DNA from 3 places in the Leifsonia soli genome. Region 2 is predicted to be linked to each of the others. Evidence: predicted binding sites of a transcription regulator. Region 2 holds the regulator's gene; each other region holds the start of a gene.
What was found. The regulator HrcA, encoded in region 2, represses chaperone genes, less so after heat shock. The targets are predictions, from matches to a motif close to TTNGCACTCGNNNNNNNCGAGTGCNAA.
Positions count from the first base shown of each region.

Region 1: BJ963_RS11350 (Hsp20/alpha crystallin family protein) is a predicted target of HrcA. The motif match lies at 3,205-3,231, and genes of this name have one in related genera.
Region 3: groES (co-chaperone GroES) is a predicted target of HrcA. The motif match lies at 2,602-2,628, and genes of this name have one in related genera.

Region 1 is NZ_JACCBJ010000001.1:2,341,983-2,352,030, forward strand. Features, by position in the region: gene BJ963_RS11335 (DEAD/DEAH box helicase) at 1-404, opposite strand, end outside; gene BJ963_RS11340 (phytoene desaturase family protein) at 671-2,224, shown strand; gene BJ963_RS11345 (SRPBCC family protein) at 2,227-2,667, shown strand; gene BJ963_RS11350 (Hsp20/alpha crystallin family protein) at 2,705-3,136, opposite strand; gene BJ963_RS11355 (ferritin-like domain-containing protein) at 3,319-3,924, shown strand; gene BJ963_RS11360 (GNAT family N-acetyltransferase) at 4,027-4,539, shown strand; gene BJ963_RS11365 (IclR family transcriptional regulator domain-containing protein) at 4,546-5,304, opposite strand; gene hutH (histidine ammonia-lyase) at 5,406-6,938, shown strand; gene hutU (urocanate hydratase) at 7,032-8,714, shown strand; gene hutI (imidazolonepropionase) at 8,711-9,868, shown strand; gene BJ963_RS11385 (arginase family protein) at 9,966-10,048, opposite strand, start outside.
Region 2 is NZ_JACCBJ010000001.1:992,507-1,002,554, forward strand. Features, by position in the region: gene BJ963_RS04805 (amidohydrolase) at 17-1,237, shown strand; gene lepA (translation elongation factor 4) at 1,294-3,144, shown strand; gene BJ963_RS04815 (DUF1990 domain-containing protein) at 3,215-3,862, shown strand; gene hemW (radical SAM family heme chaperone HemW) at 3,862-5,097, shown strand; gene BJ963_RS04825 (DUF4870 domain-containing protein) at 5,124-5,504, opposite strand; gene BJ963_RS04830 (DUF4870 domain-containing protein) at 5,619-6,134, opposite strand; gene hrcA (heat-inducible transcriptional repressor HrcA) at 6,295-7,317, shown strand; gene dnaJ (molecular chaperone DnaJ) at 7,375-8,490, shown strand; gene BJ963_RS04845 (16S rRNA (uracil(1498)-N(3))-methyltransferase) at 8,497-9,225, shown strand; gene BJ963_RS04850 (histidine triad nucleotide-binding protein) at 9,368-9,736, shown strand; gene BJ963_RS04855 (PhoH family protein) at 9,726-10,048, shown strand, end outside.
Region 3 is NZ_JACCBJ010000001.1:1,997,904-2,007,951, forward strand. Features, by position in the region: gene guaB (IMP dehydrogenase) at 1-1,096, opposite strand, end outside; gene rarD (EamA family transporter RarD) at 1,194-2,135, opposite strand; gene groES (co-chaperone GroES) at 2,215-2,511, opposite strand; gene BJ963_RS09670 (class I SAM-dependent methyltransferase) at 2,667-3,854, shown strand; gene BJ963_RS09675 (DUF4190 domain-containing protein) at 3,887-4,504, opposite strand; gene tsaD (tRNA (adenosine(37)-N6)-threonylcarbamoyltransferase complex transferase subunit TsaD) at 4,625-5,728, opposite strand; gene rimI (ribosomal protein S18-alanine N-acetyltransferase) at 5,725-6,225, opposite strand; gene tsaB (tRNA (adenosine(37)-N6)-threonylcarbamoyltransferase complex dimerization subunit type 1 TsaB) at 6,222-6,842, opposite strand; gene tsaE (tRNA (adenosine(37)-N6)-threonylcarbamoyltransferase complex ATPase subunit type 1 TsaE) at 6,852-7,397, opposite strand; gene alr (alanine racemase) at 7,394-8,524, opposite strand; gene BJ963_RS09705 (holo-ACP synthase) at 8,512-8,868, opposite strand; gene glmS (glutamine--fructose-6-phosphate transaminase (isomerizing)) at 8,873-10,048, opposite strand, start outside.

The DNA.
Region 1 (10,048 bases), 1.3 Mb from region 2:
CGGTCGTCGTACTCACGACGCGGACGCTCGGCACGGTCACCGAAATCCCGACGCGGACGGTCGGCACGGTCGTCGAAGGAGCGGCGCGGGCGGTCGTCGCCGTCGCGGCGGGGACGGTCCTGACGCGGAGCGCGCTCCTCCCACACCCGCTCGGTGCGGCGCGCATCCTTGCCGCGGGGCTCCCAGTTGGGTCGCTCGCCGCGGCCGCGGCCTGCGCTGTCGTCACGGGTGCCGTAAGTGGAGCGGCCGCGTGCGGCGCGCTCGTCGGCGCTCCAGCGGGGCTTCTTGCCCGCGGCGGGCTCCTCGGCGCGGTAGCCGCGGTGCTTGGGGCTGGGGTTGCTGCTCTTGGGCGCAGCGCCGCGGGACGGCTTCTGCGATCGTCGGTCGTTGTTGTATCCGGGCATGGATGTTCTTCCTGGGTTCATGTCGAGTGCGCGGCGGCACGCCGCAGCGCACCGGATGAATCCCGGGCGAACTGTGTCCGGGGCCGTTCACGATTGTGTGATCCCTGCCACTGATCGGGGAGGGAACCGGCCCGCTTGACTTACAAACCCATCTGCGCAGATCGCGCAGTGTCAAGAGCCGACTTGTCAACGATAGTGCATGGATGCTGAGAACGGGCTGCCGATCGCCCTCCGTGCGCGTCGAGGGGCGGGGTATACAGGGAGGTATGACAGCCCCCTCCGCGACAAGGCCCTCCGCGAACAGCCTCGACGCCGTCGTGATCGGGTCGGGCCCGAACGGTCTGTCCGCTGCTGTGACGCTCGCCCGCGCCGGCCTCTCCGTGCGCGTCTACGAGCGCAACGCGACCGTGGGCGGCGGCCTGCGCACGGAGGAGCTGACGCTCCCCGGCTTCCGCCACGATGTCTGTTCCGCCGTGCATCCCCTCGCTCTCGCCTCCGGCTTCTTCCGTCGGTTCGGGCTGGAGAAGCGCGTGCCCTTCATCGTGCCGACGGCGTCGTACGGCAACCCGCTGGCGGGCGGCCGCGTCGCGATGGCGTACCGGGACCTGGAGCGAACCGCCGATGCCCTGGGGGTCGACGGTCCGGCCTGGCGTGCGCTGCTCGGACCGCTGGTCGCCGACGCGGACGCCGTCGCCCAGTTCACCGGATCGCAGTTGCTCCAGCTGCCTCGGCATCCGTTCGTGGCCGCTCGGTTCGGGCTGACCGCCATCGCCCAGGGCGGCCCGTGGTGGGACCTTCCGTTCCGGACCGAGGCGCCCGGCGCTCTGCTCTCGGGCGTCTTCGCCCACACGACCGTGCCCCTGCCGAGCGTCGCCGGCGCGGCCGCCGGGCTCACCCTCGCGACCTACGCGCACGCCCGCGGCTGGCCCGTCCCGGTCGGCGGCAGCCAGGCGATCGCCGACGCGATGGTCGCCGACATCGTGGCCAACGGCGGCGAGATCGTCACCGACACCCCGGTCGCGTCGCTCGCCGAGCTCCCGGACTCGCGGATCGTCGTCTTCGACACCCACGTGAAGTCCGCAGTCGACCTGGCCGCCGACCGGCTGCCCGGCAGCTACCTGCGGCGCATCTCCCGGTTCCGCGACGGCAACGGCGTCTTCAAAGCCGACTTCGCACTCTCCGGCCCGGTACCGTGGGCGAACCCGGAGCTGAACGAGACGGCCACCGTGCACCTGGGCGGATCGCGTCGCGAGGTCGCTCGCGCGGAGAACGCCGTCGCGTCGGGCCGGACCAGCGACGCTCCGTACGTGCTCGTCTCCCAGCCGTCGCTCTTCGACGGGACGCGGGCGCCCGCGGGGAAGCACGTGCTGTGGACGTACACGCACGTCCCGCGCGGTTCGACCGAGGACCAGACCGAGGCGATCATCCGCCGCATCGAGGAGTTCGCTCCCGGCTTCCGCGATCTCATCATCGGGACGGCGACCAAGAACGCGGTGCAGATGGAGCAGCACGACCCCAACTACATCGGCGGGGACATCTCCGCGGGCGCACCGGACTTCGGTCAGCTGGTGGCCCGTCCCGTCCTGTCGGCGGATCCCTGGCGGATGCCGGGTCGCGGGCTGTACCTGGCCTCCTCCTCCGCGGCTCCCGGACCGGGCGTCCACGGTCTCGGCGGGTACTACGCCGCGCGCAGCGCCCTGCGCCACGAGTTCGGCTTCACCCGGATGCCGGACCTCGCCCCCGGGCCCGGCCAGACCATCGCACGGCCCGTCGACGCCCTGCCCGACCCCGCCCATCCCCACGAGCTTCCGGAGCAGTGAACATGTCTGTCAACGTCCGCCGCATGGCCTGCACGCCGGACGAGGTCTTCGCCGTCCTCGCCGACCCCTGGGTGTACCCGACGTGGGTCGTCGGAGCGTCGCGCCTGCGCGCGACCGACAGCCGGTATCCGGCCGTCGGATCGCGCCTCCACCACTCCATCGGGGTCTGGCCGCTCGTGCTCAACGACGAGACGCGCGTCGACGAGTGGGATCCGCCGCGACGGATGGTGCTCGAGGCGAAGACGCGCCCGTTCGGCTCCGAGCGCGTGATCATCGACGTGAAGCCGCGCGGCGTTGGCTGCGTCGTGCGGATGGAGGAGTTCCCGGAGTCGGGGCCGGTGACCCTCATCCCGGACGCCGTGGCCGATGCCATCCTCCACGTGCGCAACGCGGAGGCTCTGCGCCGCCTGGAGTGGGCGGCGCGAGGGCGCGCCGTGCAGTGACGGCGCGCCCTCCTCTCCGACGCTGACACCGGCCGGATCAGCCGGCCGACACCGCCTTCGTCTCGCTGGAGCCCGACGACTCCACGGCGATCTTGCGCGGCTTCGCCCGCTCGGCCACCGGGATGATGACGCTGAGCACTCCGTTGTCGTACGACGCGGTGATGCCGTCGGGATCGACGTCGTCGCCGATCGTGAACTGCCGCATGTAGGCGCCGTACGGGCGCTCCTGGGCGAGCCAGCGGGCGCCGTCGCGGTCGGCCGCGCTGCGCACCGCCCGGATGGTGAGCAGGTGCCCGTCGACGTCGACGTCGACCGACGCCGGATCGGCGCCGGGGAGGTCGGCGTTCAGGATGTAACGCTCACCCTCGCGGAACAGATCGACCGGCATGATGCGCGGCTGACGGCTGGTGTCGAAGATGCTCTGCGCGATCCGGTCCAGCTGGGAGAAAGGATCGAACGACATGGCCATTGGATGTACCCCTTTCTTCTGGATCACCTGGTGAGAGGCCCTTTGCACTCTCTTTTCGACCACAGATTTTAGCACTCTCCCCCAGGGAGTGCCAGGGCGCTCCGACCCTGTCAACCCGCTTCCGCAGGCTCCGGCATGGGCCTACCGTCGGGGACGTCCGATCGAATGGAAGGGACCCCATCGTGGCCGTCAGCCAGTCCAAGACGAGCACTAAGAGCACCGCGAGCACTAAGAGCACCGCGAAGAAGAGCACCCAGAAGACAGCGCCCGTACGCCGGACCGCCGCCGTCGGCGTCGCCCCGACCCGCCGTGAGCACGCCGAGCACGGCTTCGTCGCCTCCGCGGAGCTGGCGCGGCACCTCCAGCGCGTGCACGTCGACCTGATCGAGTTGCACCTGCAGGGCAAGCAGGCGCACTGGAACGTGGTCGGACGCAACTTCCGCGACCTGCACCTCCAGCTCGACGAGATCGTCGAAGCGGCGCGAGAGTTCAGCGATGTCATCGCCGAGCGACTGCGCGCCCTCCACGCGACCCCGGACGGGCGGAGCGCGACGGTGGCGGAGCAGACCAGCCTCCCCGAGTTCCCCAACGGAGAGGTCGACACGACCGAGACCGTCGACCTGATCACCGAGCGCCTCGAAGCGGTCGTCCGCACCATGCGCGACGTGCACGACGACGTGGACGAGGAGGACCCGACCTCCGCGGACCTCCTCCACGCGATCATCGAGCGCCTCGAGCAGTACGCCTGGATGGTGAGCGCCGAGAACCGGACGCCCAGCCGGGTCTGATCGCCGCGCCAGGGCGGGTCGCCGGCCGGGGCGGGTCGCCGGCCGGCCCGCCCTGCGGACACCGGAAACACCGGCGACACACGCCGCCGCTAGCATCGACGCATGCCGATCGAGATCCGCCCAGAGCCGGCGCGCCAGCCGGAGGTCGAGGAGCTGCTGCGGCTGAGCGACGAGTTCGCCTTCGCGCTGTACCCGGCCGAGAGCTGCCACCTGCTGGATGTGTCCGAGCTCGAGCGTCCGGGCGTCACGGTCTTCGTCGCGCGCGTCGACGGGCTTGCGCTGGGGATCGCCGCGCTGGTCGCCGGCGCCCGGCCCGACGCCCTCACCGATGCCGACGCCCTCGCCGATGCCGGTGCCCGCGCCGAGCTGAAGCGGATGTTCGTGCACGAGGACGCGCGGGGTCAGGGGCTCGCGCGCAGCCTCCTCGGCGCGGTCGAGGCCGCGGCCGCCGATGCGGGGATCGCCGAGCTGCGCCTGGAGACCGGTCCGCTGCAGCACGCCGCGATCGCGCTGTACGAGCGCTCGGGCTATGCGCGCATCCCCAACTTCGGGGCCTACGTCGACGATCCGTGGTCGGTCTGCTACGCCAAATCGCTCGCGGTTCCCACCCGCTAGCGGCCGTCAGGTGCCGCGGATGCGGCGCGACAGCTCGGCCGCGGCCTCGCGCACCCGGGCGGCGAGCGCATCCCATCCCTCCTCCGGGACGTTCTCCCGCGGGAAGGTGACCGCGATGCCCGCAGCGGGCCAGCCGGCGTGGTCGCGCACCGACACCGCCACGGAGGCGAAGCCCGGCGTGACGTCGCCGTCCTCCGTCGCGTATCCCCGCTCGCGGGCCTCGGCCACGACGCGTCGCAGCTCGGCGTAGGAGTGCGGGCCGGCGCCCGTGCGGTCCTCGAACGCGTCGGAGTCCGGGTACAGGGCGCGCAACTGTTCGCGCGGAAGGGTCGCCAGCAGCGCCCGCCCGCTCGCCGTGAGGTGGGCGGGAAGCCGCACGCCGACATCCGTCACCAGCCGCGGCCGACGCGGCGCCCGCTCCTCCACGATGTAGACGACGTCGCGGCCGTGGAGCACGGCGACATGACCGGACTCGCCGATCGCATCCACCAGCGCGGCCACGATGGGCCGGCCGAGCCTGCTGAGCGGCTGCTGCCGCGAGAACGCGCTCGACAACTCGTACGCGGCCACGCCCAGCCCGTACCGCCGCGCCTCGGGGAAGTGCAGCACGAAGCCGTGCTCGGACAGCACGGCGAGCAGGTGGTAGACCGTCGAGCGCGGCAGCCCCAGTGCGGCGGCGATGGCGGCGGCCGGGGCCGGACCGCGCTGGGCTCCGAGGTAGGCGAGCACACGCAGGGTGTTTTCCGCGGCGGGGACCTTGCTCACCGCATCCACCCCCGCTCGCGGTCGTCGTATGTCTGGGATACCGGACACCGAGCAGCCTACAGCCGGAGCGCGGACGCCCGGCCCGGAGCGAGGATCGGACCATGCTCCAGACCCAGACCGCAGTCACCGTCGGCGCCGGACCGCTCACCATCGACGACGTGGTCGCCGTCGCCCGTCACGACGCCCGCGTCGAGCTCGACGGCGACGCCCTCTCCGGGGTCGCCGCCTCCCGCGCCATCGTCGACGCCCTCGCCGACGACACCGAGCCGCACTACGGCATCTCGACCGGCTTCGGCGCGCTCGCGACAACGTTCATCCCCGCCGACCGCCGTGCCCAGCTGCAGGCGAGCCTGGTGCGCTCCCATGCGGCAGGCTCCGGTCCGGAGGTCGAGCGCGAGGTGGTCCGCGCCCTCATGCTGCTGCGCCTGTCCACGCTGATGACGGCGCGGACGGGCGCGCGCCCGCAGACCGTGCAGACCTACGCGGCGCTGCTCAACGCCGGGATCACGCCCGTCGTCCACGAGTACGGCTCGCTCGGCTGCTCCGGCGACCTCGCGCCGCTCGCTCACTGCGCGCTGGCCGCGATGGGCGAGGGGCGCGTTCGGGTCGACGGCGAGCTGGTCGATGCGGCCGACGCCCTCGCCGCCGCGGGGATCGAGCCGGTGGTCCTGGCCGAGAAGGAAGGGCTCGCGCTCATCAACGGCACCGACGGGATGCTCGGGATGCTCGCGCTCGCCATCCACGACCTCCACGGTCTGCTGACCGACGCGGACATCGCTGCGGCGATGAGCGTCGAGGCCCTGCTCGGCACCGACGCGGTGTTCGCCGCCGACCTGCAGCGGCTGCGACCGCAGGCGGGCCAGGCGGTCAGCGCCGCCAACCTGCGCGCCCTGCTCGCCGGCTCCCCGATCGTCGCGAGCCACAAGGGGCCGGAGTGCACGCGGGTGCAGGACGCGTACTCGCTCCGCTGCTCGCCGCAGGTGCACGGCGCGGCACGCGACACGGTCGCGCACGCCGAGCTGGTCGCCGGGCGCGAGCTGGCGTCCGCCGTCGACAACCCGGTGCTCACGCTCGACGGGCGGGTCGAATCGAACGGCAACTTCCACGGAGCGCCGGTCGCGTACGTGCTCGACTTCCTGGCGATCGCCGTCGCCGACGTCGCGAGCATGTCCGAACGCCGTACCGACCGCTTCCTCGATCCCGCGCGCAACCAGGGCCTCCCGCCGTTCCTGGCCCACGAGGTCGGCGTCGACTCCGGTCTGATGATCGCGCAGTACACGGCCGCGGGCATCGTCTCCGAGCTGAAGCGGCTGGCCGCGCCCGCATCGGTGGACAGCATCCCCTCGTCGGCCATGCAGGAGGACCACGTGTCGATGGGCTGGGCGGCCGCTCGCAAGCTGCGGCGGGCCATCGACGGGCTCGCGCGCGTGATCGCCATCGAGGTGATGACGGCAGCGCGCGGAGCCGACCTGCGCGCTCCGCTGCAGCCCGGCCCCGCGACGGGAGCAGTGATCGCCGCGCTGCGGACCGCCGTCCCCGGCCCCGGCCCCGACCGCCACCTCTCCCCCGAGATCGAGGCCGCCTACGCCCTCGTGACCTCCGGCGCCCTCCGCGCCGCCGCCCACCTCCCGTAACCCCCGCCGTCGAGTACGCACAAACTGCACGAAATCAGCGCCGAAACCGTCAGTCTTTGCGGACTCGACGGGGCAACGAAAGGAACGAGAACCATGGATGGAGCCCGACCGGTGCGCGCGGCGCGCGGAGCAGAGCTCAGCGCGAAGGGCTGGCAGACCGAGGCGCCGCTGCGGATGCTGATGAACAACCTCGACCCTGAGGTCGCCGAGCGCCCGGACGACCTGGTCGTCTACGGTGGCACCGGGCGCGCCGCCCGCAGCTGGGAGGCGTTCGACGCGATCGTCCGCACCCTCCGCGACCTCGAGGCCGACGAGACGCTGCTGGTGCAGTCCGGGAAGCCGGTCGGCGTGTTCCGCACGCACGAGTGGGCTCCGCGCGTCCTCATCGCCAACTCGAACCTCGTCGGAGACTGGGCGACGTGGCCCGAGTTCCGCCGACTGGAGGCGCTCGGCCTGACCATGTACGGCCAGATGACCGCCGGCTCGTGGATCTACATCGGCTCGCAGGGCATCCTGCAGGGCACATACGAGACCTTCGGCGCGGTGGCCAGGAAGCGCTTCGGCGGCTCGCTGGCCGGAACGCTCACCCTGACCGGCGGATGCGGCGGGATGGGCGGCGCGCAGCCGCTCGCCGTCACCATGAACGGCGGCGCCGTGCTCATCGTGGATGTCGACAAGACCCGTCTTCAACGCCGCGTCGACCACGGCTACCTCGACGTGCTGGCGGACGACCTCGATGACGCGGTCGCGCAGGCGCTGGCCGCGAAGGACGAGCGCCGGGCGCTCTCCGTCGGGGTGGTCGGCAATGCCGCAGAGGTCTTCCCCGAGCTGCTCCGCCGTGGCGTGCCGATCGACATCGTGACCGACCAGACCAGCGCCCACGACCCGCTCAGCTACCTCCCGATCGGCTACACCGTCGACGAGTGGCACGAGCGCGCCGCCGCCGACCCCGAACGCTTCACCGACGACGCACGCCGTTCGATGGCCGCGCAGGTGGAGGCGATGGTCGGCTTCCAGGACGCCGGCTCCGAGGTCTTCGACTACGGCAACTCGATCCGTACGGAGGCGCAGCTGGGCGGCTACGACCGGGCGTTCGACTTCCCCGGGTTCGTGCCTGCGTACATCCGCCCGCTCTTCGCCGAGGGCAAGGGCCCGTTCCGCTGGGCGGCGCTCTCCGGCGATCCGGCCGACATCGCCGCCACCGACCGTGCCGTGCTCGACCTGTTCCCCGACGACGAGCATCTGCGCCGCTGGATCACCCAGGCGGGAGAGAAGGTGCATTTCGAGGGGCTCCCCGCGCGGATCTGCTGGCTGGGATACAAGGAGCGCCACCTGGCCGGACTCCGGTTCAACGAGATGGTGGCGTCGGGCGAGCTGTCCGCCCCGGTCGTGATCGGGCGCGACCACCTCGACTCCGGCTCGGTCGCCTCCCCGTACCGGGAGACCGAGTCGATGGCGGACGGATCGGACGCCATCGCGGACTGGCCCCTCCTCAACGCCCTGCTGAACACGGCGTCCGGTGCGACCTGGGTGTCGATCCACCACGGCGGCGGCGTGGGGATCGGCCGCAGCATCCACGCCGGTCAGGTCGTCGTCGCCGACGGGACACCGCTCGCCGCGGAGAAGATCGAGCGGGTCTTGACGAACGATCCGGGGACGGGCGTCATGCGGCACGTGGATGCCGGCTACGAGCGCGCCGTCGAGGTCGCGGAGGAGCGCGGGTTGCGCATCCCGATGCGCGAGGGTGCGGCCGAGCAGGCGGCGCCGGGCCGATGACCGCGACGCTGGTCACCGGCATCGGCGAGCTGACGACGTTCGACCCGGCGCATCCCGGTCCTCTCGGCCTGGTCCGGGACGCGGCCGTTCTCGCCGTCGACGGCCGGATCGCGTGGACGGGTGCGTCCTCTGCGGCGCCCCGATCGGATGCGGACGCGGTGGTCGACGTCGCGGGTGCTGCCGTGATCCCGGGGTTCGTGGACGCGCACACGCACCTCGTGTTCGCGGGCGACCGAGCGCACGAGTTCGAGGCGCGCATGGCCGGGCGGCCGTATACCGCCGGCGGCATACGGTCCACCGTGGCGGCGACCAGGGAGGCGACCGAGGATGCGTTGCGCACGCGACTGGCCTGGCTCGTGGCGGAGCTGCACGCGCAGGGTACGACGACATTCGAGGTGAAGAGCGGGTACGGGCTCACGGTCGCCGACGAGGAGCGGCTGCTCCGCCTCGCGCGCGAGGTGACCGACGAGACCACGTTCCTGGGTGCGCACGTCGTGCCGGCGGAGTACGCAGACGATGCCGACGCGTACGTGGATCTCGTCACCGGTCCTATGCTCGATGCCTGCGCACCGCACGCCCGCTGGATCGACGTGTTCTGCGAGACCGGAGCGTTCAGCGTCGAGCAGTCGGAGCGCATTCTGCGGGCGGGAGCGGAGTGTGGGCTGGGCGTCCGCGTGCACGCAGCGCAACTCGGCCCCGGAGGCGGCGTCGCCCTGGCGGTGGAGCTGGATGCGGCGAGCGTCGACCACTGCACCTACCTCACCGACGAGGACGTGGAGCGGCTGGCCGCCTCCCGGACCGTCGCGACGCTGCTGCCGGGCGTCGAGTTCTCGACGCGGCATGCCTACCCGTCCGGACGGCGGCTGCTCGACGCCGGAGCGACCGTCGCGCTGGCCAGCGACTGCAACCCGGGATCGTCGTTCACGTCATCGATGCCGTTCTGCATCGCCCTCGCCGTGCGCGAGCTGGGTCTGACTCCGGCCGAGGCGCTGCGGGCGGCGACACTGGGAGGGGCCGCAGCGCTCCGGCGTGACGACGTCGGCCACCTCCGGCCCGGCGCGCGCGCCGACCTCGCGGTCCTCCGTGCCCCCAGCCATATCCACCTCGCCTACCGCCCCGGCGTCCCGCTCATCGAGCGCACCCTCCGCCTCTGACCCCCGCCCCCACCGTCGAGTCCGCAAACTTTGCACACGACACGCCGCGCCGGCGTCCAAAGATTGCGGACTCGACGGTGGGGGTGCGGGGGTGGGGTCAGCGAGCGGCGAGGCCGGCGGCGGCCTCGAGGACGAGGAGCGCGGCGAGACGAACGGTGCGCTGGTCGGGGGTGTCGGCGG
Region 2 (10,048 bases):
CGCGTAGGCTCGTCGTATGACCACTTCCCGCATCGCCATCGTCAACGGTTACGTCGTCCCCGTCTCCCAGGAGCCGATCGAGAACGGCGTCGTCCTCGTGACGGACGGCGTGATCGAAGCGGTCGGAGCCGCGGCGGACGTCGCCGTGCCGGAGGGCGCGACCGTGGTCGATGCCGCAGGCAAATGGGTGCTTCCCGGGTTCATCGAATCCCACGGGCACGTCGGGATCCACGAAGAGGCCAACGGTCCCGCCGGCGACGACACCAACGAGATGACGACGCCCAACACGGCGGCCGTCCGCGCCATCGACGCCATCAACATCGATGACGAGGGCTTCCGCGACGCTCTCTCGGGAGGGGTGACCTCGGTCGTCGTCAAGCCGGGATCGGGCAACCCGATCGGCGGCCAGACGGTCGCGATCAAGACGTGGGGCGGCCGGATCATCGACGAGCAGGTCATCCACGAGGCGGTGAGCGTCAAGTCGGCCCTCGGCGAGAACCCGAAGCGGGTCTACGGCGCGAAGAACGCGACGCCGAGCACACGGCTCGGGGTCGCCATGATCATCCGCGAGGCGTTCGTCGCCGCGCAGAACTACCGGGTGCAGCGCGAGAACGCCGACCTCGAGGGCAAGCCGTTCGAGCGCGACCTCGCGAAGGAGACGCTGGTGCGCGTGCTCGACGGCGAACTCGCCTGGGATCAGCACACGCACCGCCATGACGACATCGCGACGGCCCTCCGCCTCGCCGACGAGTTCGGCTACCGGCTGGTGGTCAACCACGGCACGGAGGCGCACAAGATCGCCGACGTGCTGGCCGAGCGCGACATCCCGGTCATCTTCGGCCCGATGTTCACCTCCCGCTCCAAGGTCGAGCTGCGCGACCGCGCCATCGCCAACCTGGCGACGCTGGCGCAGGCCGGCGTCCGGGTGGCGATCACCACCGATCACCCCGTGGTCCCGATCAACTTCCTCGTCTACCAGGCGGCACTCGCGGTGAAGGACGGCCTGCCGCGGCAGACCGCCCTGGAGGCGCTCACGGTCAACCCGGCGGCGTTCCTCCGCCTCGACGACCGCGTCGGCTCGCTCACGCCGGGCCTCGACGGCGACGTGGTGGTGTGGTCGGGCGATCCGCTCGACGTGAACTCGCGCGCCGAGCGCGTGTTCATCGGCGGTGCCGAGGTGTACCGGTTCGAAGACGGGCGCGGGCACGTGGTGGAGCGCTCCGAGCGCTTCGCCTGACCGGACCACCCACCGGTGCGTCGGTGGGCGGGGGTTCGTGGAAGAATGGCCGGACGATGTCACCACGAGCTCTCCAGGCCCTCGAGCCCGCCGCGACCGACCCGGCCTCCATCCGCAACTTCTGCATCATCGCGCACATCGACCACGGCAAGTCGACCCTGGCCGACCGGATGCTGCAGATCACCGGCGTCGTCGCCGAGCGGGACATGCGCGCCCAGTACCTCGACCGCATGGACATCGAGCGCGAGCGCGGGATCACGATCAAGAGCCAGGCGGTCCGCATGCCGTGGCAGGTCGACGGCGACACCTTCGCGCTCAACATGATCGACACCCCCGGGCACGTCGACTTCACCTACGAGGTCTCCCGCTCCCTCGCCGCCTGCGAGGGCGCCATCCTGCTCGTGGACGCCGCTCAGGGCATCGAGGCGCAGACGCTCGCGAACCTGTACCTGGCGCTGGAGAACGACCTCACCATCGTCCCCGTGCTCAACAAGATCGACCTTCCCGCCGCCGACCCGGACAAGTACGCGCAGGAGCTCGCCAGCCTCATCGGCGGCCGGCCCGAGGACGTCCTCCGTGTGTCCGGCAAGACCGGCATGGGCGTCGAGGCGCTGCTCGACCGCGTCGTCGCCGAGATCCCGGCCCCGGTCGGCAACGCGGATGCTCCGGCGCGCGCCATGATCTTCGACTCCGTCTACGACAGCTACCGCGGCGTCGTGACCTACGTCCGCATGGTCGACGGCAAGCTGCAGCCGCGCGAGCGCATCCAGATGATGTCGACGCGCGCCACCCACGAGATCCTCGAGATCGGCGTCTCCGCCCCGGAGCCGACGCCGTCGAAAGGCCTGGGCGTCGGCGAGGTGGGCTACCTGATCACCGGTGTGAAGGACGTCCGCCAGTCGAAGGTGGGCGACACGATCACCACTGCGTCGAAGCCGGCCACCCAGGCGCTCCCCGGCTACACGGAGCCGAAGCCGATGGTGTTCTCGGGCCTGTACCCGATCGACGGCAGCGACTACCCGGAGCTCCGCGAGGCCCTCGACAAGCTGAAGCTGTCGGACGCCGCGCTCGTCTACGAGCCCGAGACCTCCGTCGCCCTCGGCTTCGGCTTCCGCTGCGGCTTCCTCGGGCTCCTGCACCTGGAGATCATCACCGAGCGGCTGTCGCGCGAGTTCGGCCTCGACCTCATCACGACCGCGCCGAGCGTGATCTACGAGGTGACGACCGAGGACAAGAAGACGGTCACCGTCACCAACCCGAGCGAGTTCCCCGGCGGCAAGATCGAGAAGGTCGAGGAGCCGGTCGTCAAGGCGGCCATCCTCGCCCCCAAGGACTACGTCGGCGTCATCATGGAGCTCTGCCAGAGCCGCCGCGGCTCGTTGCTCGGCATGGAGTACCTGGGCGAGGACCGCGTCGAGATCCGCTACACCATGCCGCTCGGCGAGATCGTCTTCGACTTCTTCGACCAGCTCAAGTCGAAGACCGCTGGCTACGCCTCCCTCGACTACGAGCCGTTCGGCGAGCAGGAGTCCGACCTCGTCAAGGTCGACATCCTGCTGCAGGGCGAGACGGTGGATGCGTTCAGCGCCATCGTGCACCGCGACAAGGCGTACGCCTACGGCACGATGATGGCGTCCCGCCTGCGCGAGCTGATCCCGCGCCAGCAGTTCGAGGTCCCGATCCAGGCCGCCATCGGCGCGCGCATCATCGCGCGCGAGAACATCCGCGCGATGCGCAAGGACGTGCTGGCCAAGTGCTACGGCGGTGACATCACCCGCAAGCGCAAGCTCCTCGAGAAGCAGAAGGAGGGCAAGAAGCGCATGAAGATGGTCGGCCGCGTCGAGGTCCCCCAGGAGGCCTTCATCGCCGCGCTCTCCGGCGACACGGAGAAGAAGGACAAGAAGTAGGGCGTCCGCGTCCGCCGGCCTCGCGAACACCCGTTTCGCGAACCCGCTCGGCATAGCGGATGATGAATCTATGCGCCGCTCGACGTTCACCGACCAGCCCGTCACGTACGGGGCGGTCGGCGGCACCCAGGCGGCGGATCTGCTGTACTACCCGCCGAAGGGCTACAAGCCGCTGGAGCGCAGCGTCCGGCTCGGTAGCGGGGACGAGCGGTTCGAGACCGCCGCGACCGCTCTCATGGCGTGGGGCGTCCAGAAGGGCAGCGGCATCCAGGTGACGGATGTGCACGAGGGCACCGGCGTCCAGTACGAGGGCGTCGAGTTCGGCCCGGACGGCACCCCGGTCCGCATGCGTGAGAACCGGACGGAGGAGGACGTGTTCTCCGACGACGGGACCCCCTTCGTGCGCAACGGGATGACCGCCGTTCTCAAGATCCCCTTCGGCCCGTTCCGGGTGTCCGCACCGGTCCGCGTCGTCTACGTCGTCGACGAGCCCCACCGGCGCGGGTTCGCCTACGGGACGCTGCACGGGCACCCCGAGAGCGGCGAGGAGATGTTCCTGGTCGAGCAGCGCGACGACGGGACGGTCTGGTTCGTGCTCCGTGCGCTGTCGCGGCCGTCGAACGCCTTCTACCGCGCCGTCTCGCCGGTGCTGGCCATGGTGCAGCGCCGCTACACGGCGAAGTACCTGCGCGCGCTCCACCCCGTGCGGTCCGCCTGATGCCGAGCATCCTCCCCGTCGGCGACCCCGCGCCCGCCGACGGCCTGCTGCCCGCGACCGCGGCCGACGGCGCCAGCGAACGCGACTTCGGCGTGTACGTGCACGTGCCCTTCTGCCGGGTGCGCTGCGGGTACTGCGACTTCAACACCTACACGGCGACCGAGCTGCGCGGCGTCTCGCAGTCGGACTACGCCGGCCACGCCGTTCAGGAGGTCGGCTTCGCCGCCGAGGCCCTGCGGGCGAGTGGCGTGCCGGAGCGCCGGGTGTCGACCGTGTTCTTCGGCGGCGGCACGCCCACGCTGCTCCCGCCCGGCGATCTGGCGGCGATGCTCGGCGCGGTGCGCGGCGCCTGGGGACTCGCCGACGGCGCCGAGGTCACGACGGAGGCGAATCCCGACTCGGTCGACGCGGACGATCTGCAGCGCCTCGCCGACGCCGGATTCACCCGGGTGTCGTTCGGGATGCAGTCCGCCGTGCCGCATGTGCTCGAAACGCTCGAGCGCACGCACGACCCGGCGCGCATCCCGCTGGTGGTCGGCTGGGCGCGCGCGGCGGGCCTGCAGGTGAGCCTCGACCTGATCTACGGGACGCCGGGGGAGTCGCTCGACGACTGGTCCCGCAGCCTCGACACCGCGCTGGACTGCGAGCCGGACCACCTCTCGGCGTACGCCCTGATCGTCGAGCCGGGCACGAAGCTGGCGCGGCAGATCCGGTCGGGCCAGGTGCCGGAGCCCGACGACGACCTCGAAGCGGACATGTACGAGCTGGCCGACCAGCGCCTGTCCGACGCCGGCTATGACTGGTACGAGGTCAGCAACTGGACGACCGACGCCTCCCACCGGTCGCGGCACAACCTCGCGTACTGGCTCGGCCACGACTGGTGGGGTGTCGGACCGGGCGCGCACAGCCACGTCGGCGGCGTCCGCTGGTGGAACGTGAAGCACCCGGCCGCGTACGCGCAGCGCGTGCTCGCAGGGGAGTCGCCTGCCGCAGGGCGGGAGACCCTCGACGCGGAGACCCGGCGGGTCGAGCGGGTGCTGCTGCTCTCGCGCATCCGCGACGGACTGCGCACGGCTGAGCTGGGCGACGCCGGGCGGCACGAGGTCCCCGGCTTGATCGCCGACGGCCTCGTCGACGGAAGAGCCGCCCTCCGCGGGTCGATCGTGCTGACCCTGCGGGGGCGGCTCCTGGCCGACGCCGTGGTGCGCCGGCTGCTGGCGGACGAGGCCGCCTGACGGTTGCGAACCGCCGATGGTCCGCTCTAGCTGACGAACCGGATGGCGAGCGGGTACGTGTAGTACTCGCCCTGGTTGGCCTTCACGGCGGCGATGATGCTGAACACGATGTTGAGCACCCAGGCCGCGATGATCACGAAGATGCCGATGACCACGATCGTCAGGAGGCCGCCGACGACGTAGGCGATGAAGATGGTGATCTGGAAGTTGAGTGCTGTGGCGGTGTGGGCGCGGACGAACGGTCCGCGGTCCTTCAGCACCAGGTAGCCGATGAGCGCGGGGATCCAGTTGAACAGGATCCCGCCGATCTGGACCAGTGTCGCCCACAGCTTCTCGTCGGCGGGGCTCAGCTGCTGCGCGCCGCCTCCGTAAGGCTGCTGGGGTGGCGGCGGGGGTGTCGCGGACATGGCGCGGTTCTCCTCAGGAACGGGGGATGGACGTGGTCGGCCCCCAGCCTAGGGCGCGCGGCGCGGGGCTGAAAAGGGCCTGAACGCGCCGATGCCCCGGCTGGGGGCCGTCCGTCACTTGATGAAGCGGAAGTTCACCGGGTAGCGGTAGGTCCCGCCGCTGTTCACGCGGACGAAACCGAGGATCGAGAACACCAGGTTGATGATGTACAGCGCCCACGGGATGAGCAGCCCGAAGAGCAGGTAGCCGATGCCGTAGGTGAAGCTGCCGATGATGATCCCGATGATCTGCGAGGCGACCCAGGCGATGATCCAGGTGATCTGCCAGTTGAGGGCCTCCTTGGCCTCCTGGTTGGTGAGCCGTCCGCGATCCTTGAACACGAGCCAGATGATCAGGGACGGGAGGATCCAGAGGATGCCGCCGAGGTGGGCGAACGCTGCCCACTGCTTGTCCTGCGCGGCGTCGAGCGGGGCGGCGGGGGCAGCGGCGTACGGCTGCTGCGCTCCGGCGGGCTGAGCGTACGGCTGCTGGGGCGGGATGTTGGAGGAGGGCTGCTGGGGCGGAACGCCGCCGGGCTGCTGCGGGGGCACGCCACCCGCGGGGTCGGTGGGCTGGTTCGGGTCGGTCATTCGGCGGAACCCTTTCGTGATCGGCTGCGACGGTGCGTCGAACCGGTGTGCATACGGTACTGCTGCCGTGTCACAGGCAGCAATCATCCTCGCCGCGTTTCGACGCGGTAGGATTGGCACTCAAGAACAGCGAGTGCTAATCGGTCGACGGGAGGCGGAGATGGTCTCGGAACGCAGCCTCGAAGTGTTGCGCGTCATCGTCCAGGACTACGTGGCGTCGCGCGAGCCGGTCGGCTCGAAGAGCATCGTCGAGCGCCACTCCTTCGGGGTGTCCGCCGCGACCATCCGCAACGACATGGCGCTGCTCGAGGAGGAGGAGCTCATCGCGGCTCCGCACACGTCCTCTGGACGCGTCCCCACCGACAAGGGCTACCGCCTCTTCGTCGACCACCTGGCGGAGATGCGCCCGCTCACGTCGGCGCAGCGCACGGCCATCGAGACGTTCCTCGGCCAGTCGGTCGACCTCGACGACGTGCTCTCCCGCACGGTCCGGCTGCTCTCGCAGCTGACCAACCAGGTCGCCCTCGTGCAGTACCCGTCGGTGGCGCGCTCGCGCATCCGTCACATCGAACTGGTGGCGCTCGCGCCCCACCGCCTGCTCAGCGTGCTCATCACCGACTCCGGCGCCGTCGAGCAGCGCGTGATCGAGCTCCCGGCCGACCTGAGCGACGAGGATGTGGCCGAGATCCGCGGGGCGATCAACGGCGCTGCGGCCGGCCTGACGCTGTCGGAGGCGGCCAGCCGGCTGCGCGACCTGCCGGATGCCCTCACGGAGCGCACGCGCGCTCTCGTCGAGCCCGTCGCCGGCGCCCTGCTCGACCAGATCGCGGCCAACCGGCAGGAGAAGCTGGTGATGGCGGGCGCTGCGAACCTGGTGCGCACCGAGCTCGACTTCCCCGGCACCATCACCCCGGTGCTCGAGGCGATCGAGGAGCAGGTCGTCCTGCTCCGGCTGTTCGACGAGATGGCCACCGATCAGCACGGCGTCGCGGTCAGCATCGGCCGCGAGAACGCCGGTTTCGGGCTGACGGAAGCATCCGTGCTCTCCAGCGGTTACAGTGCGGCGGGATCGGATGTGGCCCGCGTCGGCCTCCTCGGTCCTCTCCGCATGGACTACTCGGGCAACATGGCCGCGGTCCGCGCGGTCGCCCGCTACCTCTCCCGGCTGCTCGGCGACCAGTAGGCCGCCGCCGCATCCGGCGATCACCACACGCGACGAAAGAAGAAGGAACAGCCCCACGTGGCCGACCACTACGAAGTCCTCGGCGTCGAGCGCGACGCCAGCCCCGACGAGATCAAGAAGGCGTACCGCCGGCTGGCGCGCGAGCTCCATCCGGACGTGAACCCCAGCGCCGAGGCGCAGGAGCGCTTCAAGCTCGTGACGCACGCCTACGACGTGCTCAGCGACCCGCAGCAGCGGCAGCAGTACGACCTGGGCGGCTCCGGCGGCTTCGGCGGCGGCGCAGGCGCTGGCGATTTCGCCGGGTTCAGCGACATCTTCGAGACGTTCTTCGGCGGGGGAGGCGGCGCCACGCGCGGTCCGCGTTCGCGCCGGGAGCGCGGACAGGACGCCCTGCTGCGCGTCGAGGTGGACCTCGACGAGGTCATCTTCGGCACGCACCGCGACCTGGAGGTCGACACCGCGGTCGTCTGCGAGACCTGCAACGGCTCGTGCTGCCAGCCGGGCACGCAGCCGGTGACGTGCGACATCTGCCACGGCACGGGCAGCATCCAGCGCTCGGTCCGGTCGCTGCTCGGCAACGTGATGACCTCGAGCCCGTGCGGCACCTGCCGCGGGTACGGCACCGTCATCGCGACCCCCTGCGTCACCTGCCAGGGCCAGGGCCGCGTTCGCGCCCGTCGCACCGTTCCCGTGGACATCCCCGCGGGCGTCGATACCGGCCTCCGTCTGCAGATGCCCGGCAGCGGCGAGGCCGGCCCCGCCGGCGGCCCGAACGGCGACCTCTACCTCGAGATCAAGGTCAAGCACCACGACGTGTTCAGCCGCGACGGCGACGACCTGCTCTGCACGCTGGAGCTGTCGATGACGGATGCGATCCTCGGCACGACGGCGACCGTGAAGGCCCTCGACGGCGACATCCGCCTCGAGCTCAAGCCCGGCACGCAGTCCGCCGACATCGTCACGGTCAAGGACCGCGGGATCACGCACCTGCGCGGCACGGGCCGTGGCGACCTGCGCGTCGGCATCCAGGTCGTGACCCCGACGAAGCTCGACCACAAGGAGAAGGACCTCATCAAGAAGTTCGCGGCCGTCCACAAGGGACCGGAGCCGTCGCTGGCCCGCTTCCAGCAGGGGCTGTTCGCGAAGCTGCGCGACCGGTTCCTGAACCTCTAGCCGGCGATGGCCTCCCTGTACCTGCGCGAGGATCTCGACGATGTCGAGGTCGGCGCCCGGCTGTCGCTCAGCGGTGCCGAGGCGAAGCACGCGGCGACGGTCAACCGCACGCGCCCGGGCGAGTCGGTGCTGATCGGCAACGGGCGGGGGCTCGTGGCCTCGGGCGAAGTGCTGGTGTCGACGAACACCGAGCTGACCATCGACGTCGAGTCGGTGTCACGGGTCGAGCGCGCGACGCCGGGGATCACGCTGGTGCAGGCGCTCGCCAAGGGCGACAGGGACGAGCTCGCGATCCAGGCCGCGACGGAGCTCGGTGTGGATGCGGTGGTGCCGTGGGCCGCATCCCGCTCGGTCTCGCGCTGGGAGGGCCCCAAGGTCGCGAAGGGCCGCGAGCGCTGGGCCGCGATCGTGCGGGAGGCGTCGAAGCAGTCCATCCGCGCCTGGACGCCCGAGGTGGGCGAGCTCGCCACCACGAAGCAGGTGGCCGCGCTGGCCGCGGGCGCACGCGTGCTCGTCCTGGAGCCGGACGCCGAAGCTCCCTTGACGGGGGTCGAACCCGACGGGCGCGACCTCGTCCTCGTCGTCGGTCCCGAGGGCGGGATCGCGCCGCAGGAGCTGGCCGCGTTCCGCGACGCGGGCGCCGAGCTCGTCCGCCTCGGCTCCACGGTGCTCCGCACCTCCACCGCGGGCCCCGCCGCCCTCGCGGTGCTCAACGCATCCCTCCGCCGCTGGTGACCCCCACCGTCGAGTCCGCAAACTTTGCACGCTCAGACCGCTCTTCGCGTGCAAAGATCGCGGACTCGACGGTGGGCGGAGAGTCGACGGGGGGGTGGAGAGAGCTCGGTGGGGCGTCGGAGGGGGCGAATAGGATAGGGGTATGGCAGAGACGGAGCGTTCGATCTTCTCCCGCATCATCGCGGGCGAGATCCCGGCCGACGTGGTGTACGACTCGGAGCGCCTGATCGCGTTCCGCGACATCGCGCCGAAAGCCCCCGTGCACCTCCTCGTCGTGCCCAAAACGGAGCAGTACCGCGATGTCGTCGAGCTCGCGGCCGGCGACCCCGAGCTGCTGGCCGAACTGGTCGCGACGGCGAAGCGCCTCGCCGACGAGCACGGAGACGGCGACTTCCGCCTGATCTTCAACACGGGCGAGCGCGCGGGTCAGACCGTGTTCCACGTCCACGCACACGTACTGAGCGCCCCGGCCGGCAGCCCGGGCCTCGAGGAAGGAAGCCTTGCCCTCTAGCGAATCCACCGCCTCCGGAGCGAATCCGGGCGACGGCGCCGAGGTGCGCCTGAGCGTCGACGGCGTGCAGATGGTCCGCCTTCTCGGACCGCAGGATCGCCTGCTCACCACGCTGGAACGGCAGTACCCGCTCGTCAGCGTCCACGTGCGCGGCAACGAGATCGCCCTGAGCGGCGACGCCGGGCAGGTGGCCGAGGCGCGCCGCCTCGTGGAGGAGTTGCTCCAGATGGTGCGCAACGGCCAGGACCTCTCCCCGGCCGAGGTGACGAGCTCGGCGCGCATGATCGGAACCGATCTCAACCTCAGCCCGTC
Region 3 (10,048 bases), 1.0 Mb from region 2:
TGACGCTGTCCGCTCCGGCGACGAGGGCCTTCGCGATGTCGCCCGAATACTGGAGGCCGCCGTCGGCGATGAGCGGCACGTTCGCCTCGCGTGCGGCGAGCGACGCCTCGTAGACCGCCGTCACCTGCGGGACGCCGACACCGGCGACGACGCGGGTGGTGCAGATGGAGCCGGGGCCGACGCCGACCTTGATGGCGTCGGCGCCTGCGTCGATGAGCGCCTGCGCACCAGAGCGGGTGGCGACGTTGCCGCCGATGACGTCGACGTGCGACGCGCGGGGCTCTGCCTTGAGACGGCGGATGATGTCGAGCACGCCGGCGCTGTCGCCGTTGGCGGTGTCGACGACGATCACGTCGACGCCCGCGTCCACCAGCGTCATCGCGCGCTGCCAGGCGTCTCCGAAGAACCCGATCGCGGCGCCGACGCGCAGCCGGCCCTCGTCGTCCTTCGTGGCGTCCGGGTACTTCTCGCTCTTGTCGAAGTCCTTCACCGTGATGAGGCCGCGGAGCTTGCCGTCCGCATCCACCAGGGGCAGCTTCTCGATCTTGTGCTCGGCGAAGATGGCGACGGCCGAGTCGGGGTCGATGCCGACCGGGGCGGTGATGAGCGGCTGGCGCGTCATGACGTCGCGGACCTTGGTGGTCGACCGCTCGAACGGCGAAACGAACCGCATGTCGCGGTTGGTGATGATGCCGACCAGGGTGCCGTCGGGCTCGACGACCGGGAGACCGCTGACGCGGAACTGGCCGCAGAGCGCGTCGACCTCTTCGACGGTGGCCTCCGGTGTCGTGGTCACCGGGTTGGTGATCATGCCCGACTCGGAGCGCTTCACCTTGTCGACGTGCGACGCCTGGTCCTCGATCGAGAGGTTGCGGTGGATGATGCCGATACCGCCCTGGCGCGCCATGGCGACGGCCATGCGCGACTCGGTGACGGTGTCCATCGCGCTGGAGAGCAGCGGGGTCGCCATCGAGATGCGCTTGGTCAGGCGGGTGGTGGTGTCCGCCTCACTGGGGATGACGTCGGTATGCCCGGGGAGGAGCATGACGTCGTCGTAGGTCAAACCGATGAAACCGAACGGATCCGCCTGATCCATCTCACCCCTTCAAAGATGCATCCCGTGTGAGGACGCGCGACTGTGGATGCTCAATGGTAACGGCAGAATCTGGACGGATATTCCGGCCGGTGCGCGGTCAGTCGACCGGGGCCAGATCGAGCTCGGCCGCGCGCTTGCCCTGCCGTGCGGCGACGATCATGTCGATGCTCAGGATGAGCAGCGCGAGCCACACGATGGCGAACCCGACCCAGCGCTCCGGCGGCATCGCCTCGTGCAGTACGGCGACGCCGACGACGAACTGGATGAACGGCGCGAAGTACTGGATGAAGCCCATGTAGACGAGAGGGAGACGCCGGGAGGCCGCCGCGAAGAACAGCAGCGGGACGGCCGTGATGACGCCGGCCCCGACGAGCAGCACCGTGTGCCAGACGCCCGCCGTCCCGATCGTGAGCGCACCGGTGACGGCGACGACGACGAGCTGGATGATGGCGACCGGGGTCAGCCACATCGTCTCGAGGGTCAGGCCGGAGAGCGCATCCACCCGGTTGCCGACGCGCTTCTTGATCAGCCCGTAGAGGCCGAACGAGAAGGCGAGGATGAGGGCGATCCACGGCATCGAGCCGTAGCCGACGGCCAGGACGATGACGGCGACGACGCTCACGCCGACGGCGACCCACTGGGCGACGCGCAGCTTCTCCCGCTGAACGACGACGCCGAGGAATACGGTGACGATCGGGTTGATGAAGTAGCCGAGCGCCGCCTCGACGACGTGGCCGCTCACCGTCGCCAGCACGTAGGTCTGCCAGTTGACGTAGATGAGGGCTCCGGCGAGGCCCATGGTGAAGAGGACCCGCTTGTCGGTGAGCAGTGCGGTGAACGCCCGCCAGGAGCGCGTCACGGTGATCGCGATCGCGCAGAACCCGAGGGAGAAGATCACCCGCCAGCCGACGATCTCCCAGGCGCTGGCCGGCGCGAGCGCCAGGAAGTAGATCGGGAGGATGCCCCAGAGGACGTACGCGGAGACCGCGTAGACGAGTCCGGACGTGCGGTGGGAGCTGAGGTCGTCGGAGGGTGCCACTCGTCCGACTCTACCGCCGCGGCCGGGAACGACGACGGCCCGGATGCTCAGAGCATCCGGGCCGTCGGTGAAGGGTTCGTCAGCGGACGACGACCGCGAGCACGTCGCGGGCCGACAGGACGAGGTAGTCCTCGCCGCCGAACTTGACCTCGGTGCCGCCGTACTTCGAGTAGATGACCTTGTCGCCGACAGCGACGTCGAGCGGGACGCGGTTGCCGTTGTCGTCGATGCGACCCGGACCCACCGCGACGACCTCGCCCTCCTGCGGCTTCTCCTTGGCGGTGTCGGGGATGACCAGACCGGAAGCAGTGGTCTGCTCAGCCTCGACCTGCTTGATGACGATGCGATCCTCGAGCGGCTTGATGGAGACCGACACGTTGACCCCTTTCCTGTGAAGAACAGTGTCTCTACTAAGACTGATTAGCAAACTCGCAGTGAGAGTGCTAACACGAGTCTAGGGGGTGCGTTAGCAGTCACGCAACGTGAGTGCCAGGCCGGGCGGGCCGGGACGTCCGGGGTAGCGTTGAGCGCATGGAACGTTCCGAGCTGGTCGCCCTGCTGAGCCCGGAAGGGCTGCGCCTGCTCGACTCCCTTCCGCCATACAGCAGCGAGCGGGATGTGCTGGCCATCGTCAGCGATCTCCGCAAGCAGGGGCACTCCCCGGCCCTGGTCGCGGCCGTCCTGACCCAGTCGAAGCTCCGCAGGAAGGCCGTCGCCAAGTTCGGCGACTTCGCGTCGCAGATGCTGTTCACCGAGGCGGGACTGGAGCAGGCGACCCGGCTTCCGGTCGCCGCCCGCCACGCCGGACGGTTCCGTGCCGCCGGTCTCCGCCGCGTCGCCGACCTCGGCTGCGGCATCGGCGGCGATGCGCTCGCCATCGCCGCGCTCGACCTCGACGTCCTGGCGGTCGAGGCGGACGAGGTGACCGCGGCCATCGCCTCGTTCAACCTGGCCCCGTTCCCCAGCGCCCGGGTCGAACACCGACGCGCTGAGGACGTCGACCTGCGCGAGATCGACGGCGTCTTCCTCGACCCGGCCCGCCGCACGGCCGGCCACACCCAGACGGAGCGCCTCACCGATCCCGACGACTACACCCCCTCGCTCGGCTTCGCGTACGAGCTCGCCACCGGCCGGTCCGTCGGGCTGAAGCTCGGTCCGGGGTTCGACCGCGACCTCATCCCCTCGACGGCGGAGGCGCAGTGGGTGTCCGCCGACGGGCAGGTCGTCGAGCTCGGGCTGTGGTTCGGTGCACTCGCCCGCCCCGGCATCCGCCGCGCGGCGCTCGTGCTGCGCGGCGACCAGGCGGACGAGCTGACGGCCGACGCGGACAGCCCCGACGAAGAGGCGGGCCCCCTCGGCGAGTACCTGTACGAGCCGGACGGCGCCGTCATCCGCGCGCGGCTCATCGGCGACCTCGCGCGCAGGCTCGGCGGCCGGATGCTCTCGGAGCAGATCGCGTACATCACGACCGACCGGGCGACCGAGACGCCGTTCGCCGCCGGTTTCCGCGTGCTCGAGTCGCTGCCCTACGCCGAGAAGGACCTCAAGAAGGCGCTCCGTCAGCGCGGCATCGGCACCCTCGAGATCAAGAAGCGCGGAGTGGACGTCGACCCGGCCGCCCTGCGCCGCAGGCTCGGGCTCAACGGCGACCGCCCGGCGACCCTGATCCTCACCAGGGTCGCCGGGCGGCACACGGCGTTGCTCGCCGAACGGCTCTGAGGCCGCCGGCGGGCTGTTTCAGAGGGCGCTGATCAGTACGTGCCCTGGTAGCTCGCGATGCTCGCGAAGATGATCGCGAGGAAGATCCAGTAGATGATCGCGATCAGGATGCTCACGAATCCCAGGATGATACCGGTGAGCCAGAAGCCCTTGGCCTGCGGCTCCTTGTTGCGGCCGATGAAACCGAGCACGACCGCCGCGATGCCGAACAGGAACCCGATGCCCCAGGCGATGTTGAGCAGGATGCCCAGGATGCCGCCGACCAGGGACAGGATGCTCAGGATCGGCGACTTGGCGGCCGGCTGCCCGTAGGGCTGCGCGTAGCCGGGCGCGGGCTGACCGTAGGCCGGCTGGCCGTACGGCTGCTGACCCGGCTGGCCCGGCTGCTGACCGTAGGGCTGCTGGTACGGCTGGCCGTATCCCGGCGCCGGCGGCTGCTGACCGTATCCCGGTGCGGGCGGCTGCTGGCCGTATCCGGGAGCCGGCGGCTGCTGGCCGTAGTCCGGGGCAGGCGGCTGCTGGCCGTAGCCCGGCGCGGGCGGCGGGACGGCGCCGGTGTCGGACGCGGGAGGAGTAGGGGGCGGCGGCGGAACCGATCCGTTCTGCGAGTTCGGGTCCGTCGGTTCGACGGGGGCGTTCGGGTCGGTCATGAGACCCATCTCCTTCGGTGCGGAAGCTGGTGGTCGGCGCCTCGGCGGAAACACATTTCCTGAGAGAACGCTGTATCAGATCTATCGTGGCAGGGCCCCCGGAGGGTGTCAACGCACCACTCAGGCGGTGACCTGGATGTCCGTCACGGGGAGGGTGGAGTCGGCTGAGAAGGTGAGCTCGCTCGGGCGGTGGCCCGCCATGATGAGCTGCGCGCCCAGCGCGGCGATCATGGCGCCGTTGTCCGTGCAGAGCGACAGGGCGGGGATGCGCAGCGCGACACCGGCCTCGGCGGCCCGGGCGACGGCGAGCTGGCGCACGCGGGCGTTGGCCACGACACCGCCGCCGAGCAGCAGTCGCGGCACGTCGTGATCGCGGCAGGCGACGAGCGCCTTCGTGATCAGCACGTCGGCCACCGCCTCGCGGAACGACGCAGCGACGTCGGCGACGGGCACCTCCTCGCCCGCGTCCTGCCGCTGCTCGACCCACCGCGCCACCGCGGTCTTGAGGCCGGAGAAGGAGAAGTCGTAGCGGTGGTTCTCGAGGTCCTTCGGGCGGGTCAGCCCGCGCGGGAAGCGGATCGCCTTCGGGTCGCCGTCGGCGGCGACGCGGTCGATCTGCGGTCCGCCGGGATACGGGAGGCCGAGCACGCGCGCGACCTTGTCGAAGGCCTCCCCCGCCGCGTCGTCGATGGTCTCGCCGAGCAGCCGGACGTCCGAGACGAGGTCGCGGACGAGGAGCAGGGAGGTGTGCCCGCCCGAGACGAGCAGGGCGATGGTCGGCAGCTCCACCGGGTGCCCCGGTCCGCCCTGCGCGTCGAGCAGGTCGGCCCCGACGTGTCCGACGAGGTGGTTGACCGCGTACAGCGGCTTGCCGAGCGACACCGCGAGCGCCTTGGCCGCGCCGACGCCGACCATGAGCGCACCCGAGAGCCCCGGACCGCTCGTCACCGCGATGGCGTCGACATCGGCCAGCTCGATCCCGGCGTCCGCGACGGCCGTCCGCAGCGTCGGCTCGAGGGCCTCCAGGTGCGCGCGGGCGGCGACCTCCGGCACGACTCCGCCGTAGCGGGCGTGCTCCTCCATCGACGACGCGATCGTGTTGGCGAGCAGGGTCGTCCCCCGGACGATCCCGATCCCGGTCTCGTCGCACGACGTCTCGATGCCGAGCACGAGCGGCTCCGTCACGGATGCCGGATCGAGGCGAGTGGATGCTGCACTGGTCATGCGACGGTGGTCTCCGGGCTGGGGACGGCGAGACGCATGACGATCGCATCCACGCCGTCCGGCTGGTAGTACTTCGGGCGCACGCCGATCTCCTCGAAACCGAGGTCGCGGTAGAGGGTCTGGGCGCCCGGGTTGTCGGCGCGCACTTCGAGGAACACCTCGCGGGCGCCGCGTTTCCGCGCCTCCGCGATCAGCGCGAGCATGAGCCGGCGGCCCAGCCCGCGACGGCGGGCGTGCGGAGCGACGGCGATCGTCTGGATGTCGCCCTCCCCTCCCCCGTGCGGGGCGAGGAGGCCGGCGTATCCGTCGATGCGGTCCGGCGACTCCGGCTCGAAGGCGACCAGGTAGTAGCCGTGCTCCCCGGCGACCTCGGAGCGCATGGACCGCTCCGACCAGGCGTCGTTCTCGAAGATGCTGCGCTCCAGCTCCATGATCGCGGGCACGTCGGCGGGCGCGGCGCGACGCAGCTGGTGGACGGCACGGGCCGGATCGGTCACGCCGTCACCCGCTTCGGCCCGGCGGACGGCGTCACATCCGGCGAGCGCAGGTAGAGGGCGACATCGGCGTCCATCGGGAGCCGGTTCGCGTAGCGGAGCTCTGCGATCATCCCGAGCCGGCCGGCGGGGACCACGTCCGCGTCGAATCGCGTGACGTCCGGATGCGGCAGCTCGTCCGGCCGCGCGAGTCCGGGACCGTCGAGGCGGACCGGGAGTCCGAACTCGTCGACGCCGGAGTAGGCCGTCCAGTAGCGCTCGCGGCGGCGGGCGTCCGTGACGACGAGCAAGGGACCCGCGTGGCCGGCCTCATAGCGGTCGTAGGCGACCGCGTCGTGGCTGACGACCGGGACGAGCGGCTTGCCCGCGCCGATCGCGAACGCCTTCGCGGCTGCGATCCCGACCCGGAGTCCGGTGAACGGACCGGGACCCATCCCCGCCACGACGCCCGACAGGGAGCGCACCTCGATGCCGGCGACGGTGAGCGCCTCGTCGATCAGGGTGCCGATCACCTCGGCGTGGCGCATCGTGTCGGTCTCGATGACCTCCGAGAGGACTCCGCCCTCCCGGTCGACGACGGCGACGCTGGTCCCGGCGGACGTGTCGATGGCGAGGAGCATGCTTCCAGCCTAAGCGGGATCGACGGGTGACGGGCCCGCCGCCGATGCCCACCGCGGGCCGAACCCGGTCAGCGTGACGGTGCGCGGTTCGTCGGCGTCGTCGACCTCGGCGTCGGCTGCGTCCCCCTGGCCGGCCGCGCCCTCGGCCGCGCCCGTCGGCCGCTCGATCGCGACCTCGAGCCACGACTCGGCGACGCCGTCGAGCATCCCGGCGCCCCACTCCACCACGACGACGGACCGCGCGAAGTCGATGTCGAGGTCGTCGAGCTCGAGCGCACTCGACAGGCGGTAGGCGTCGACGTGCACGAGCGGTGCGCCGCCGGAGAGGCTGGGATGCGTCCTGGCCAGCACGAAGGTGGGGCTGGTCACCGGGCCGCGCACCTCCAGTCCCTCGCCGATCCCCCGCGTCAGCGTGGTCTTGCCCGCGCCGAGCGGACCGGACAGCACGACGAGATCGCCGGGGCGGAGCGCCGCGGCCAGCTCGCGCCCGAGGTGGTGCATCTCGTCGGCGGTGGCGATCCGCCGGACGGCGGGCACCTGCAGCGCAGCCGTCATCGGGCGCCTCCGGTGTAGCTCCGTCTCAGCCGGCCGCCCAGGCGGGTCACGATCTCGTAGTTGATGGTGTCCGCGGCCTCGGCCCAGTCGTCCGCGCCCGGCACACCGGTCGCGGGGTCGCCGAAGAGGACGACCTCGTCTCCGACCGCCACCTCCAGGTCGCCGACGTCGACCACGAACTGGTCCATCGCCACCCGCCCGCTGATGCGGAACGTGCGGCCGCCGATCGAGACGGGACCGCGATTCGACGCGTGACGCGGGATCCCCTCCGCGTACCCGAGCGGGACGAGCACGAGCGTCGTCTCCTTCTCGGTGCGGTACGTGTAGTCGTACGAGACGCCCTTCCCCGCCGGCACGCGCCGGACGGCGGCCACCCGGCCGCGCAGCGTCATCGCCGGGCGCAGTCCGAGCTCGACGGCCGACGCGCGACCGAACGGCGACAGCCCGTACACGGCGATGCCGAGGCGGACGAGATCGAAGCGGGACTCCGGCAGCGAGAGAGCCGCCGCACTCGCGGCGATGTGCCGCAGCTCGGGCTGGAGCCCGGCGACGGATGCGCGGTCGAGGGCGCGCTCGAACACCGCGATCGCCGCACGGTCGTCGTCCGGTGAGGCGTTGGACAGGTGCGAGAAGATCCCGCGCACGCGGATCAGCCCGGCGACCTCCAGCTCGCGCGCTCGCGCGACCACCGCATCCCACTCGGACTCCGGGATGCCGTTGCGGCTCAGGCCCGTCTCGATCTTGAGCTGCACGACGGCCGGCCGCGCGGGCGATGCCACGGCCGCCGCCGCCTCCAGCTGGGAGCGCGACGAGACGCCCAGGTCGAGGTCGGCGCGCACGGCTTCGGCGAACTCCTCCTCCGGGTCGTGCAGCCAGGCCAGCACCGGAGCGGTGATGCCGGCCTCGCGCAGCGCGAGGCCCTCGGCGATCTCGGCGACGCCGAGCCAGTCGGCCCCGCCCGAGAGTGCCGCGCGCGCGCACTCGACGGCGCCGTGGCCGTATGCGTCCGCCTTGACGACCGCCATCGCGTGCGGCGTCCCGACCAGCTCGCGCAGGCGTGCGACGTTGGCGCTCACCGCATCCAGGTCGACGACGCGCTCGCGGAACGCCGCGGTCACGGCGCGCACTCCGCCACGACGAACGCCGTCGCCACCCCCGCGTCGTGCGTCATCGACACGTGGATGCGGACGATGCCGCGCTCGCGGACCTGCGCCTCGACCACGTTGTGCAGCACGAAACCGGGGTTCCTCTCGGCATCCGGGACGATCTCCATGTCGTGCCAGCGCACGCCCTCGGAGCCGCCGAGCGCCTTGATCAGCGCCTCCTTCGCGGCGAACCGCGCCGCGAGGGAGTGCACGGGCAGCTGGCGCTCGTCCTCCGTGAACAGCCGGTCGCGCAGCTTCGGCGTGCGGGCGATCGACCGCTCGAAGCGGGCCAGATCGACCACGTCGACCCCGATGCCGGCGATCACGGCGTCACTCGACGGTGACGGACTTGGCCAGGTTGCGCGGCTGGTCGACGTCGAGGCCCTTGGCCGCCGACAGCTCCATCGCGAAGATCTGCAGCGGGACGACCGCGAGCAGCGGCTCGAACAGCGGAGCGGCCAGCGGGATCCGGATGACCTCGTCGGCGAACGGCAGCACGGCGGCGTCTCCGGCCTCCGCGATCGCGATGACGCGGGCGCCGCGTGCGCGGATCTCCTGGATGTTCGAGACGACCTTCTTGTGCAGCTCGTCCGACCAGCGCGGGCTCGGCACGACGACGAACACCGGCTGCCCGGGCTCGATCAGGGCGATCGGCCCGTGCTTCAGCTCGCCGGCGGCGAAGCCCTCGGCGTGGATGTAGGCGAGCTCCTTGAGCTTCAGCGCACCCTCCAGCGCGATCGGGTAGCCCACGTGACGACCGAGGAACAGCACCGCGCGGGTGTCCGACATCCACTTGGCCAGCTGAGCGATCTCGGCGTGCGACTCGAGCACCGTGGCGATCTTGGCGGGGACCTCCTGCAGCTCCTCGATCGCGTCGCGCTGCTGCGCCGCGCTCAGGGTGCCGCGCACGCGCGCCAGGTGCAGACCGAACAGGTACAGCGCGGTGATCTGGGCGACGAAGGCCTTCGTCGACGCGACGGCGACCTCCGGGCCGGCGTGCGTGTAGAGCGCGGCGTCCGACTCCCGCGGGATGGTCGCGCCCTGCGTGTTGCAGACCGAGATCGCCTTCGCGCCGCCCTCGCGGGCGTACTTGACGGCCATCAGCGTGTCCATCGTCTCGCCGGACTGGCTGATCGAGATGACGAGGGTGCCATCGGTGAGGACCGGCTCGCGGTAGCGGAACTCGTGGCTCAGCTCGACCGTGACGGGCACGCGCGCCCACTTCTCGATCGCGTAGCTGCCGACCAGGCCCGCGTAGGCGGCGGTGCCGCAGGCGATGATCGTGATGCGGTCGATGCCCGCGAAGTACTCGTCGCCGAGCGCATCGAGCTCGGGGATGTGCACGGTGCCGTCGACGAGACGGCCGCGGATGGTGTTGGCCACCGCATCCGGCTCTTCGGCGATCTCCTTGGCCATGAACGACGACCAGCCGCCCTTCTCGGCGGCGGAGGCGTCCCACGCGACCTCGAACGGCTCGACCTCGACCGGCGCGCCGGCGAAGTCGGT